DNA from 2 places in the Caballeronia sp. LjRoot29 genome. Region 2 is predicted to be linked to the other one. Evidence: predicted binding sites of a transcription regulator. Region 2 holds the regulator's gene; the other holds the start of a gene.
What was found. The regulator HrcA, encoded in region 2, represses chaperone genes, less so after heat shock. The targets are predictions, from matches to a motif close to TTAGCACTCNNNNNNNNNGAGTGCTAA.
Positions count from the first base shown of each region.

Region 1: the regulator HrcA is predicted to act here: its motif matches at 2,060-2,086, upstream of ACSQ83_RS34045 (co-chaperone GroES).

Region 1 is NZ_CAXUPU020000055.1:15,513-22,932, reverse strand. Features, by position in the region: gene groL (chaperonin GroEL) at 1-1,584, opposite strand, end outside; gene ACSQ83_RS34045 (co-chaperone GroES) at 1,691-1,981, opposite strand; gene ACSQ83_RS34040 (hypothetical protein) at 3,274-4,707, shown strand; gene ACSQ83_RS34035 (hypothetical protein) at 6,329-6,559, opposite strand; gene ACSQ83_RS34030 (autotransporter outer membrane beta-barrel domain-containing protein) at 7,293-7,420, shown strand, end outside.
Region 2 is NZ_CAXUPU020000018.1:100,455-107,874, forward strand. Features, by position in the region: gene dnaK (molecular chaperone DnaK) at 1-1,231, opposite strand, end outside; gene ACSQ83_RS20115 (thioredoxin family protein) at 1,431-1,826, opposite strand; gene grpE (nucleotide exchange factor GrpE) at 1,853-2,434, opposite strand; gene ACSQ83_RS20125 (hypothetical protein) at 2,889-3,050, shown strand; gene ACSQ83_RS20130 (RNA-binding S4 domain-containing protein) at 3,022-3,429, opposite strand; gene hemH (ferrochelatase) at 3,439-4,506, opposite strand; gene hrcA (heat-inducible transcriptional repressor HrcA) at 4,696-5,715, opposite strand; gene ACSQ83_RS20145 (NAD kinase) at 5,933-6,835, shown strand; gene recN (DNA repair protein RecN) at 6,843-7,420, shown strand, end outside.

The DNA of each region.
Region 1 (7,420 bases), on a different contig from region 2:
ATCGTCCTTCGGCAGTTCCGACACAGCGCAGTCAGTCGTCAGCAGCAGACCTGCCACCGATGCCGCGTTTTGCAGTGCCGTACGCGTTACCTTGGTCGGATCGACGACACCGGCTTCCACCAGGTCGACGTACTCGCCGGTTTGCGCGTTGTAGCCGAAGTTGCCCGTACCGGCTGCAACTGCTGCCACCACGACGCTGGCTTCTTCGCCACCGTTCGTGACGATCTGGCGAAGCGGCTCTTCCATCGCGCGCAGCACGATCTTGATACCAGCGTCTTGATCAGCGTTGTCGCCCTTCAAGTCCTTCAGTGCCAGACGAGCGCGGATCAGCGCAACGCCGCCGCCAGCTACGATGCCTTCTTCCACAGCTGCGCGCGTTGCGTGCAATGCGTCTTCTACACGTGCCTTCTTTTCCTTCATTTCGACTTCGGTAGCAGCGCCAACCTTGATCACTGCAACGCCGCCAGCCAGCTTAGCGACACGTTCCTGCAGCTTTTCACGGTCGTAATCCGACGTTGCTTCTTCGATTTGCGTGCGAACTTGCTTGACACGGTTTTCGATTGCCGAAGCTTCGCCAGCGCCGTCGATGATCGTGGTGTTCTCCTTCGCCACTTCGATGCGCTTAGCCGAACCCAGCTCAGCCAACGTAGCCTTTTCCAGCGTCAGGCCGGTTTCTTCCGCGATAACTTGACCACCGGTCAGGATCGCGATGTCTTCCAGCATGGCCTTACGACGATCGCCAAAGCCCGGAGCCTTCACAGCAACGGTCTTCAGGATGCCGCGGATGTTGTTCACAACCAGCGTTGCCAGAGCTTCGCCTTCGACATCTTCAGCGATGATCAGCAGCGGACGGCCAGCCTTCGCAACTTGTTCCAGGATCGGTAGCAGGTCACGGATGTTCGACACCTTCTTGTCGTGCAACAGCACGAACGGGTTCTCGAGGATCGCGGTTTGCTTTTCCGGCGTGTTGATGAAGTACGGCGACAGGTAGCCGCGGTCGAATTGCATACCTTCAACCACGTCCAGCTCGTCTTCCAGCGACTTGCCGTCTTCAACCGTGATCACGCCTTCCTTGCCGACCTTGTCCATTGCTTCAGCAATACGGTCACCAATCGACGAATCGCTGTTAGCCGAAATCGCGCCAACTTGGGCGATTTCCTTGTTCGTCGTGCAAGGCTTGCTGATCTTGCGCAGTTCTTCGATAGCAGCCGTCACCGCCTTGTCGATGCCGCGCTTCAGATCCATCGGGTTCATGCCCGATGCAACGTACTTCATGCCTTCGCGGACGATCGACTGGGCCAAAACCGTAGCCGTCGTCGTGCCGTCGCCGGCGTTGTCGCTGGTGCGGGAAGCAACTTCCTTCACCATTTGCGCACCCATGTTCTGGAGCTTGTCTTTCAGTTCGATTTCTTTCGCAACCGAAACACCGTCCTTCGTGACCGTCGGGCCGCCGAAGCTGCGTTCCAGAACGACGTTACGGCCCTTCGGGCCCAGCGTGACCTTGACCGCGTTGGCCAGGATGTTCACGCCTTCAACCATCTTTGCACGGGCGATATCGCCAAATACGACTTCTTTAGCTGCCATATTCAAACTCCTTGATTGTTTCAGTTTTCTGGCTTCTACCGGACCGGACGAGACCCGCATGAGCGGTTCGATCGCGCCGGCCTGAGCGCCATGGGCTTGAAGCTGATTACTTGACCAGGACGGCCATGATGTCTTCTTCGCGCATCACGAGCAGTTCATTGCCGTCGACCTTGACGGTCTGACCAGCGTATTTACCGAACAGCACGCGGTCGCCCACTTTGACGTCGAGGGCGTTTTGCGTACCCTTGTCATCGCGCTTGCCCGGGCCGACGGCCAGGATTTCGCCTTGATCCGGCTTTTCAGCTGCAGCGTCGGGGATGATGAGACCCGAAGCAGTCTTGGTTTCCTGATCCAGACGTTTAACGATGACGCGATCGTGCAAAGGACGAAGGTTCATACACACTCCTCTCTAACTGAGACTATAAAAACGCGGGAAACCCGTCCGATGAGCCACAAAGCCACCGGTCGGAAACTGTTAGCACTCTCGTGCGATGAGTGCTAAGTATATGGCACACCGATCGCAAATTTCAAGAAGGGATAGTGCGAGGGACGAGAAATAGGTGTCGAAATTCACCGAATCTTGAGTGAAGTTCGACGAACGTTGAGCTACTTTTTGCCGGTAACAGCGAAGCGAAATCGAGGAAATCGTAACAAAATCAAAAATTTAAGTTGACTCCATGAGATCTTCGAAGGCGATAGGCTAAGCAGCCTATCGCCCGTCTCCTGCAAAGTAACGACTGAAGTCATCATTTCGACTCTCGAGTGTTTACCCTATAACACCATAGCTGCCCAACCACAACAACACCGCCAAACGTTTTTGCTTCAAGTCAACCGCATGAAAGGTAGGGGCCGGCGAGATGCGAAGGCATTGGCAAAATCCTTAGTTGCTGAACGCGCGACGCGCATTCAGCTAACGAACTGATAACGGAGCAGTAGTTGAAAGTCGCTAATCGACCCGTAAAAGCCCTAAAGCTTCGCCATAGACGGACAGTCGAGCCCATTACCAAGGGCCCTCAATTCTGTGAAGGCCGAGAGTTGCCTGGGAATTTGAAAGAGATCTTTCCCGGGTGCCCCGCATTTCCGCTCGACGGCTAAAGTTCCTCGCCAGTCCCGCATTCAGGCACAAAGCCGCTGGGGTAACCACCGCTGTTTTCTGCTTTTCAGTTCGATTGAAAATATCCGGAAGCGTTCGAGCTTTCCTTTTCCGACGTGCGAACAATAGGCGATCACATTCGGAACGCCTATTGTTCGCACGGTTGTGCCCGCGGCGATCGATTACACGCCGCTGGAACTGATGTCACCGTAATTACGAGGGCTTCCTGCCTCTATCGTGGAATAGTCGAACGCCCCGCTTTTAACGGTCACAACTCAGTGGAATAATTCGGGGATTTTTCGCTGTTACTACGACCGGAAGCAGCAATGGCTCTGCCCATTTTTTGTAACAGTGCTTTCGATAACGTCCTAAATCGTGCGATTAATTGCGCTGTAACCACGTCTGCTAAGAGCATAAAAATGAAAGCCATTTACGCTTCCTTTCAGCACGATGGTCCACGCCTGTGTTGCTATTTGTTTAGTCACGATGGCTAGGCTTTTTTAGTAAGGGTAGGCGCATTTCTGGTATCTCCTTGGAGGCGGCTCATCCGATGCCGCTAAATTATCAGTATCGACAATTCTGAAAGGAAGCGAAAAGTGGCTATTACTATTACCTCGCCTGCGTCAGGCGCGACAGTTAGCGGAACTATTAACCTCACCGGCACGGACGGGGCTACCGTCACTGCAACCGACGGCTCAACGGTTCTCGGTTCAGTGACCGTGGCGGCCCAATCTTATAGCATTAGCGTCGACACAACGACTTTGGCTAATGGTAGCCAGACTCTCACCGTCAGCGATGGCACTAATACCGCTAGCGTGCCGGTAATCGTAAATAACGTTACAACCGGTTTTGCCGTCACGTCACCTGTCAGTGGCTCAACCGAATCTGCAATGTTCACGATGACCGGTACTGCGGGAACCGAGTGGGTCAACGTAGCTGTTTATGACAGTGCAGGTACCAAGGTCGGCGCGGACGTAACGCCGAGCGGCGGGACGTGGAGTACAACGATCGACATGGGCGCAGTGACGGGTTCGCAGGTGCTCACGGCTACGGCATTCAGCGTACCAGCTGGGCAACCAGGCGGCACTTCAACATCAGTCGATGTGACCTACACCATTTCCGGGTCGCTCCCGTACTACGGCATCAACTGCCATTACAACCAAGGGGGTCTGTACACTAATTCGCTTGCAGATCAGGTGGCACTTATGTCCGCCAATGGCATGACGGTCTGTCGTCAGGACTGCTGGAATACAGCTAATATGCAAGCGTTGGTTAACACAGTGATTCCGGGTATGCCAGGTATTACAGTCCTGCCAGCGATCACCTCTACTCCGACAGGGACCTCCGTACCGAACGCTTATACTCAGGGTTACAATATGGGTGTGTCTGCGGCCAACATCTTTGCGGGATTGGTACCCGTCATCGAGATGGGCAACGAGTTCGATGTAGCTTGTGTTAAAACTCACGTGGATGGCACTATCCCTTCCGACTTTAAGTCAAGCGCACCGCTATACGTTGCGTATCAAGCCGGACTGTGTAATGGTTTTCGCAGCGTTGATACGACTGGAAAAACCAAAGTGATGCTCGGTGGGATAGCCTACATTCACTTCGGCTTCCTCGACATGATCGTGAACAACGTCGAGCCGAACGGTTCGACTATGCCTACTGCAGCTGCGACGTTCGACATGATTGCATGGCACTACTACTACTCCGGCGGCAACATGGAGTCGGTGAACGGTCTAAGCGGCACGTACAACATCTTCACTTCAATTGCCGCGATCAGCACGAAGCCGCTGTATTTCTCGGAATGTGGTTTGGGTCAGGCCTCAAGCTCAACCTCGGCCAGCACGGGTGAAGGTTACATTAATCAGGCTATGCCACAGTTTGTCGCGCAAAGTCAGGTTGTTGGGTTCAACTGGTATGAGATGTACGACTTCACCGATGGTTATGGCCTCTATGACAATAGCGGCGCGGCTTATGGTTGGCAACCGACACTAGCATCTTTCATTGCAGCGAATCCAAAGCCTTGATCTTTTGCAGTTAATTTCAACGACCATCATCGGATATGTGTGCTGGGCGTCTTACAATAACTTATAACATTCAAGCCCGCGTCCCAGCAGGAACCGGGCTTTTTTTTATGCTGATGGGGCTGCTTCACGCCATTTTTCCTTATGCAAATCTTGTTTGCGGCATGCCTGCCGCGCCAAAAGATCGTTTAACCACTGGTCTTATTGAATTACTCCATCGGCGTATCGATTCGCCCCACGAAACGCCAGGAGTTTGCTCAAGGGGATCGCGACGGTTGGCAGGTTTCTAACTACTGCTTGCGGTGCCGGCTTAACATTTTGGGAGTTGGCCGGTCGATAACATCATGGGTTCGCTGTGAGGCTTTGCCTAAAGGGATGTTCCTAGACAGCATCGTCTCATTTTGTTGACGGTTCGATCGGTAATGTCGAATGAATGCTCTTGGCCGAACTGAAAGATTCGCCCGCACTTGTGTTGGTACGCAGACAACGGCAAATCTTCCGTTTGAGGGATCAATGGGAAAGCTCAAAGTAAAATGAACCAAGCACCGCAAAGTTCAAAGTTAGATGAACCGTACGGCCAACGTTGAATAAATAAGTCGGCTGCAAAGCCTTGTGCCGTTGATGTCCGCAGTTCAAGGTCGGATGGATTTTGACAGTTGAAATTCATCCGACATTAACTAAATTTTACGTAACGTTGATCGCCGACAGCCGCTCACGCTCATCTCGGCGATATTTAGAGAAAGATGCCGTTAAAACAGTGCCTTACCGACGGCTCCCTTCAAGAAAATTTCGACAGCACCAATCCTCGGCCAGCCTATCTGTGGTCCAAATAAGGCGAGATCTTGGATGCTGTGAGAAAAGGTAGTGAAAACCCTGATACGGGAAAATAGTGAGAAATGGTGCGTTATCGACGTCTGGACCCGAATTGCGTGCCACCCTGCGGGTATCAGCGCGCGTCGGGTGATCACCATTACTATTCGGAGAATTCAACCTGGGTCTTCGCGAGTGCTCTGCGAAGGGGAATATGATCGGCGGAATCGGGCCACGCGCACGCGGCGCTCCAACGCGCACTTCGATGCAGTGCCCGATCAGGCTTCGAATGTGCCGCTTGCAGACTACCTGCTCGACAGCGCAGCACCCCGCGTCAGGCTGCTGCAACTCGACGTCGATGGAGCGAGCCGTACAAGACGATCAATTTCGCGTGCTCCCGCGGACGCCACTCCGATGTCGAGGCGCGCGTTGATCCGGTGATGTGCGAGAAAGACGAGATTGGAGCGTCCTCACTCAGAACGGCCGGTTTGATGCTCATAAAGCATGCGCGCATGCATAATCCTCGACACCGAATCGACGTCTGGGATTCGGTGACGCGCCGATGGCAATCGCTGTGCCGGCGCAATGCGCACTACATCCTCGGCGACAGCACAGCCACCGCCGAGGTCGCGCCCGCAGAAGGGACCACCGGGCGCCTTGCGGCAACGCGCTCGAGCGATGCCGCATCGAATGCCGGCTTGTCGTACCTGCACGAGGCGCTCGTGTCGGGGATCGGGGATCGGGGATCGGGGATCGGGGATCGGGGATCGGGGATCGGGGATCGGGGATCGGAAATCGGAAAAACACGAGGAAATCATACTTCTGCAGCGCAGCGACGATTGGCCAGTTCAAGGGTCGCTGCCATGGGCCTGCCAAAGCGCGGGCGCAGCGCATTTAGCCATTCGTCCATGGCGCAACCCCGGTGCGCCATGCAGCTCGATTCGCGACGGAGGTCGCCTGCTGCCTCAATGCCGATGTCGTGCTGCATGTCAGCCCAGTCGATACCGACATAGGCCGTGCATGGCCACCCGCGACGAGGTGACATATAGGCCTCGGCAGATAGTAGATTGCGCAAAGGAACATGCGTGCCTATGTCCGCCGAAGGCGATATAGCAAACCGCTGCAACTGCAAACCCTGAGTATTCGTTTGAACGCAAGCGCCCCCGAGGACTCAAAGCGGACCCTAGACATCTCAGTACATGACAAAAAATTCTTCGTAGTACGCGGGAGCATGTCCCGCCTTCGCCGGCAGCTCCCCGGCAGCTGTGACCGGTATCAAGCAACGTCCGACGTCCTAAAGCCGCGGTCGCTGAACCGTACCGCGCGACTTTCTCAGGACCTTGACAATCGGCCCCATCACTATCTCCCAGACACACGGCACAGAGATCGCTCGCAGCCCCACCCACCGTGGCCTTTCGACTAGCTGCTGCGAACGCCGACGCTTGACCCTTAGCAGCCACACACGCCTGCGATCCGCGGATCTGGACGTCATCTGAATCGTTGAGCACTGCTGTGTCGTTATTGCCCACCCTATGTCACAGCGCCAACGATAAAGACTGAAACGTTGAAACCGCAGTCAGCGGATCCACAAGCAGTTCTTATTTACCGACAGAAGCCGACGGAAAGAAAACCGACAGCTAAGTTTCCTACAGTTCGACAAACGCGCGCCGTTATTAAGTACTGGGGATCCGTCCATGAAAGAAGGCTGGTACCGGCAGCTCGCCGCAATTTACGGGCGTCAAGAGTTTAAATAATTACTACACGTATAGGCCAGCGCCGTGAACACTCGCAAACTGAAGCTCAAGACAAAGACGATGACCCTTGCCGTCACCGGCACTCTGGCGTTTATGGCGCAGGCGGCAACGGCCCAGGTGGTCATCAGCACCCCCACCACCGGCCGCTACTC
Region 2 (7,420 bases):
TGGTCATCACGCCGCCGAGGGTTTCAATACCCAGCGACAACGGCGTCACGTCCAGCAGCAACACGTCCTTGCGATCACCCGACAGAACCTGGCCTTGAATCGCAGCGCCAACGGCCACGGCTTCGTCCGGATTCACGTCACGGCGCGGTTCCTTGCCGAAGAATTCCTTGACCTTTTCCTGCACCTTCGGCATGCGCGTCATACCGCCGACCAGGATGATGTCGTCGATTTCGCCGACCTTCACGCCTGCATCTTTAATAGCGATACGGCACGGTTCCATCGTGCGTTCGATCAGGTCTTCAACCAGCGACTCCAGCTTCGCACGCGTAATTTTCAGGTTCAAATGCTTCGGACCCGACGCGTCGGCCGTGATGTACGGCAGGTTGATTTCGGTCTGAGCGGCCGACGACAACTCGATCTTCGCCTTTTCAGCGGCTTCTTTCAGGCGTTGCAGTGCGAGCACGTCCTTCGACAGATCGACGCCTTGATCCTTCTTGAACTCGCCGATGATGTATTCAATGATGCGCTGGTCGAAATCTTCGCCGCCGAGGAACGTGTCGCCATTCGTCGAGAGCACTTCGAACTGCTTCTCGCCGTCAACATCCGCGATCTCGATGATCGATACGTCGAACGTGCCGCCGCCCAAGTCGTACACGGCAATCTTGCGATCGCCCTTTTCGTTCTTGTCCAGGCCGAACGCGAGCGCGGCTGCGGTCGGTTCGTTGATGATGCGCTTCACGTCCAGACCGGCAATACGGCCCGCGTCTTTCGTAGCCTGACGCTGGCTGTCATTAAAGTAGGCAGGAACCGTAATGACGGCTTCCGTCACTTCTTCGCCGAGATAGTCTTCAGCGGTCTTCTTCATTTTGCGCAGCACTTCTGCCGAAATTTGCGGCGGTGCCAGTTTTTGATCGCGGGCTTCGACCCAGGCGTCGCCGTTATCGGCGCGCACGATCTTATACGGCATCAATGCGATGTCTTTTTGCACTTCTTTTTCGTCGAAACGGCGACCGATCAACCGTTTGACTGCGTACAACGTGTTCTTCGGGTTCGTGACCGACTGACGCTTCGCCGGCGCACCGACGAGGATTTCGTTGTCGTCCACATAAGCGATGATCGACGGCGTGGTGCGCGTGCCTTCCGCGTTCTCAATCACCTTGACCGTGTTGCCTTCCATGATCGCGACGCACGAGTTCGTCGTGCCCAGATCGATACCAATGATTCTGCCCATTTTTATCACTCTCCTGACTTTGATTGCAGCGAGTCCGTTTTTGCGTTTCCGACGTGGCTCATAGTCGAATCGGCTAGCTGGACGCCCAAAATTTAACCCTGTACGCCAAATAAGAGCGTTCGCATCGATTTCAAGACCAAAAACCGATGCTTTTCCGCTTTTTTTCAGGCGATCTGAAACTTTCCCTGGAGAACCTGGCTCAAGCCTTCGCTTCGAGCGCCCGGATTTTCTCGCGAGCGGCGGCGACAGCGGCTTCGAACTGGCCAAGCCCATGCCATCCGGTGGCTCTTCCCAGGCGCTTGCCCCGGAAGAAGAAGAACCACGTTGGCACGCCATGCAACATGAAACGGCGACCGAGATCGCGATGCTCGTAGACGTTGCTGTGAAACCACTTCAACCCGAGCGCCAGGATCTCGTCCGGTTTTGCGAGCATCGCCTTTTTCGCGATTTCGCAGTTGAAGCACTCGAAACCCCAGAAAAACACGACGGCCAATTCGTCCGCCGCCGACTCAAGGCCGGCATTGAACGTCTCGGCACTCAGTTCCTGCATGTCGAAAACGGCAAACGCGGTGGCGTCGACAGGGATATTGGCCATGACTGTGACGTCTTTTGCCGAAACGCTTATTTCGGTGCGGCGACGGTGACCAGTGCCGGACGCAGAACGCGGTCAGCAATCACATAGCCCTTTTGCAGCACCGACACCACCGTGTTCGCATCTTGGTCGGCCGGCACCATGGAAATAGCCTGATGGCGATGCGGATCGAACTTCTCGCCAACCGGATTCACCTCGACGACACGGCCCTTTTCAAGCGCGGCAGTCAGTTGGCGCAGCGTCAGTTCAACACCTTCGCGGACTTTCGCCAGGTCGGTGGATGAATGCGTCAGCGCGGCTTCCAGGCTGTCGAGCACCGGCAGCAGATTCTCCGCGAAGTTTTCGATCGCGAATTTATGCGCCTTCTGCACATCTTCTTGTGCACGGCGCCGGACATTCTCGGTCTCGGCCTTCGCGCGCAAGAACTCTTCTTGCAACGACGCGGCACGCGCTTGCGCTTCAGCGAGCAATGCCACGGTTTCGTTTGCGTCGACGTTATCCGGGGAGGACGTCCCGTCCGGCGCGCCGGCTTGATGGATAGTTTGAGCCGCCGCGGTATCGTCGGCGGGCGTGGGGTTTTGGCTCGCGGTATTGTCTTGCGTGTTTTCCATGTCGCTAGAGATTTTGCAATGGGTGAAAACGGATGAAATCGGACCCGACGTTGCGGTTTCGATTCATCAAAAGGCTGCCGATGATAACCGCCAACTCAACGTTGCAAAAACACAACGGGGTCAATCGATAGTCAGTGCGCTTGAAGCGGGGACATCCTGCGCTCGTCCCAAGACCTTCATCTGAGGCTCAATCAAGCGTTTTCAAGGGGTTGCACGTGCTTTCCGGGGCTATTTCTAGTCTGCAGAAATGACCGGTTACAACCATTTTGAGCGCGTCATCAGATTCAGATTGAGCCGGTTGATTTGCTCGCCTACACTTCGAACATGCCTTCGGGAGCCCTAGTTAACCCTAACCTTACGAACGCCCGAATCCAAGTTTTTTTATCGCTAAAGCTCGTATCAAGCCCGCTCTAGCGCCCGTTTTTCAGAGCTGTTGCGTTACAGGGGGGGCCCAATGAAACTGACCTTTGCTATTGCGATCGTCGCGTTGGTACTCGTTGGTGGCACCACGACCATTTGTATGTCCGGTGCGGTCAACGACCACACTACGGAGTACGGCGGCGTCTCGGCCACCATGGAACACTTTTTCAGTCCGAACCTGAAAGTTTGTCGATAATGCGGCGGTCGCGCTTCGTTGGGCGACCCTGCAATGCCGCTGCCGGCTCACGATACGTCTTCCTCCGCTCGCTTTCCGCCACACGTTTTTCACGTCCAGGGTCCGTTTCCGCGTAAAGCGTCTGCGCAATGGGCGCCGGACCGCGCACTTCACAAATTCCCAGCACGTTCACTTGCCAAAGCACGTGTTCAATCTCGATCTCTACAAGATCGCCAACTCGCACGTCCTTCGACGGCTTCACGTTCGCGCCGCCAATGCGCACTCGGCCCTTCTCGACGGCGTCGCTGGCAAGGGAGCGCGTTTTGAAAAAGCGCGCTGCCCACAGCCATTTGTCGATACGAAGGCGCGCGCCCGGGTCGGTGGAGATCTGGTAGTTCACTAGCTCGTTCTATGCGGCTGCGCTAAGCGTTTGCGGCGCCTGCACCGGCCATCCCTGCAAGTGCTGCGCGACAATTTCGCCCAGCGCCTTGATCCACGCCGGCGATGCATTCAGACACGGAATCCGGTGAAATTCCATGCCGCCAGCGTGCAGGAATTCGTCGCGCACTTCAATGCCAATTTCCTCGATGGTTTCCAGACAATCCGACGTAAAACCTGGACAGAACACGTCCACTCGCTTCACGCCCGCCGCACCGAGTTCGGCGAGCGACGGCGCGGTATAAGGCTGCAGCCATTCCGCGCGGCCAAAACGCGACTGGAATGTCACCCGGCATTCGACCGGCGACAACCCGAGCGCCGCCATCAGCAACGAACCGGTCTGTTGACACTGATCGTGATATGGGTCGCCGAGATCCATGGTGCGTTTGGGAACGCCGTGGAAACTGAGCACCAGCCGGTCGCCGGCCGCAAAGTCCGGCTGGCCGTGCTGCCGCCAATAATCCCTAACTTGCTCGGCCAGCGCGCCAATGTAGGCCGGATGGTCGGCGTATTGGCGAATGGTGCGAATTTCCGGCTGATTGCGCACGCGCCGTAGGGCGTTGAATGCGTCATCGAACGCGGTGGCCGTGGTCGACGACGAATATTGCGGATACATGGGAACAAGCAGCACGCGCTCGGCGCCTTCCAGCTTGAGTTGATTCATCATGGCCGGAATGCCGGGCGTCCCGTAGCGCATGGCGTAGTCAACTATCACGTGATAGTCGTTCACCATGAACAACCGCCGCAATCCCTCCACCTGCTTTTCTGTGTTGACCCTCAGCGGCGAGCCTTCGGGCAGCCAGACCTGGGCATATTTTCTCGCTGACGCCCGGCTGCGAAACGGCAGAATGGCCAGCCGCAGGATCACTTGCCAGGCGAGCGCCGGAATCTCCACCACGCGCGGGTCCGACAAGAACTGCGCGAGGTACTTGCGCACGGCCTTGGCCGTGGGCGCGTCCGGCGTGCCGAGGTTGATCAGCAGCACCGCAACGCGATGCGAAGCGGAAGGCTGCGAAGGCAACTCGAGGTCGTAGCGCATAACGGAAAGAGGCCGTGAAGCCCGTGTAAGTAAGTGAAACCCATTATAGCGGCGGGTTTCGGAACGCAACATCGGCCGATCGGCCGAGTGGTGCACGGGGCTGTGGCAAGGCAAGATGGGTTGTCTGCCAGAGGGATCCACAGCATTTTGCGGGCCGCATCGGCAGACAACTTGTTGGCGCTTATTGCACTACTGCTGGCTACTGAGCGAGAGGGACAACAGGCGCGCGGTGATATCAACAATGGGAATGACGCGGTTGTACGCCATCCGCGTGGGTCCGATCACGCCCAGCGTGCCCACGATTTTCCCGTTCACTTCATAGGGCGCGGTCACCACGCTCATTTCCTCGATGGGCACGAGATTCGACTCGCCGCCTATAAATATCTGCACGCCTTGCGCGTGGCTCGAGACATCGAGTAATTGAAGGAGACTCGTCTTTTGGTCGAACACGTCAAAAAGCTTGCGCAGCCGCGCCATGTCGGAGGAAAGATCCGCGACTTCCAGCAGGTTGCGTTCGCCGGAAATCAGCAAGGTGTCGCCCTGATCCGTTTCGTCGACGCTCGCGGCCACCGCTGCCTGCATCAGCGAGGTCATGTCGCCGCGCAACGCGTCGATTTCCTCGCGCAGTCGGCGGCGTACTTCGTCGAAGGACAAGCCGGCGAAATTCGCGTTGATATAGTTCGACGCCTCGGTGAGCTGCGACGGCGAGTAGTCACGCTGGGTCGCCATGATGCGGTTCTGCACGTCACCTTCCGGCGTCACGATGATCAGCAGGATGCGCTTGTCGGACAGCCGCATGAACTCGATCTGCTTGAACATGTGACTGCGGCGCGGCGTGAGAATGACGCCGGCGAAGGTGGACAGGTTCGACAGCACGCTCGCGGCGGCGGCCACGATCTTCGCCGGTTCGCCGCCCTGCAGCTTGATCTTGACAGCGGAGGTCATGGCTTCGTCGTCGGTCGTTTCGACGGTGAGCATGGTGTCCACGAAGAGCCGGTAGCCGCGCGGCGTGGGAATCCGCCCCGCCGACGTATGCGGACTCACTACCAGCCCAAGGTCTTCCAGGTCCGACATGACGTTGCGGATGGTGGCCGGGCTGAGCTCGAGTCCGGAATAACGCGACAGCGTGCGGGAACCGACCGGCTGACCTTCGGCGATATAGCGCTCGATCAGCGTCTTGAGGAGGGTCTGGGCACGTGGGTCTAGCATGGGAAATTTTAGCTCAACGTGTAAGGAAGCAGCGAGCACACCAAATAGGCGATGCCGGTGGACGTCATTTTGTCATTCACCCGTCATCAATTCATGATCCACACCATTCTAGCGACAATTGCCCGTCACGCCCGGCGCTTAGCGTATACACAACCCGTAGCCGCGTCGGACGTGGCGCGCGGTTCTTTTCGACACTTACCTATGGTGTAATGCCGGCATGGAAATAGGTACCCAATTCAAGACTGTCGCGCTCGTGGGGCGCAACAATACGCCCGGCATCAGGGAGCCGCTGACGGCGCTCGCCGCGTGTATTGTGAAACGCGGCTTTGACGTCGTGTTCGAAGCAGAGACGGCGCATGACGTTGGCGTGACCGACTACCCCGCGTTGACCGCGCAGGAAATTGGCGCGCGTGCAGACGTGGCGGTCGTGCTCGGCGGCGACGGCACCATGCTCGGCATTGGGCGGCAGCTCGCGCCGTATCGCACGCCGTTGATCGGCGTCAATCACGGGCGGCTTGGGTTCATTACAGACATCTCGCTGGCCGAAATGCACGAGCTCGTGCCGCAGATGCTTGCCGGCAGTTTCGAGCGTGAAGAGCGGACCTTGCTCGAAGCGCGCATTGTCCGCGACGGCCGGCCGATCTATCACGCTCTGGCGTTCAATGACGTCGTGGTGAATCGAAGCGGCTTCTCGGGCATGGCGGAACTGCGCGTGTCGGTGGATGGGCGCTTCATGTACAACCAGCGCTCAGACGGACTTATTGTTGCCACGCCGACGGGTTCGACTGCCTACGCGCTCTCCTCTTCCGGACCAATCCTGCATCCGCAATTGCAGGGTTTCGTACTCGTCCCCATTGCGCCGCATTCGCTGTCGAATCGTCCCATTGTTTTGCCCGATGACTCGCAGGTCGATATCCAGATTATTGGCGGACGCGACGTGAACGTGAATTTCGACATGCAGTCATTTACCGCTGTCGAATTGAACGACACCATTGAAGTGCGGCGTTCGCGCCATACCGTGCCGGTGTTACATCCGGTCGGTTATAGCCATTACGCCACGCTGCGCAAGAAGCTGCACTGGAACGAATATCCTTCGCACGACGACGCCACGAAACTTTAAGACGCCCATGCTCCGTCATCTCTCGATTCGCGACTTCGTCATTGTCGCCGCGCTCGACCTCGAGTTCGAGCGCGGCTTCACCGTATTTTCGGGCGAAACCGGCGCCGGCAAGTCGATTCTTATCGACGCGCTCGCGCTCACGCTCGGCGCGCGCGCCGACGCCAGCATTGTGCGGGCCGGAGAAGCGCGCGCGGACATTACCGCTGAGTTTTCCATTCACGCGCAAGTCTCGCGCTGGCTGGACGAGCACGCGCTGGCTATTGGCGACGCCGATACGGTCATGCTTCGCCGTGTCGTCGATTCGACCGGACGTTCGCGGGCGTTCATCAACGGTACGCCGGCCACGCTCGTGCAATTGCGTGAACTGAGCGAAATGCTTGTCGACATCCACGGCCAGCACGCTCACCAATTGCTGATGCGCCCGGACGCCCAGCGTGAACTCTTCGATACCCACGCGGGTCTTCTCGACTCTGCACAGAAAGTAGCTCGTGCGCACAGGGTCTGGCGCGACGCGACGCATGCGGTGGAACTCGCGCAGAACCGCGATCGCGAGTTGCAACTGGAACGCGAGCGTCTTGCATGGCA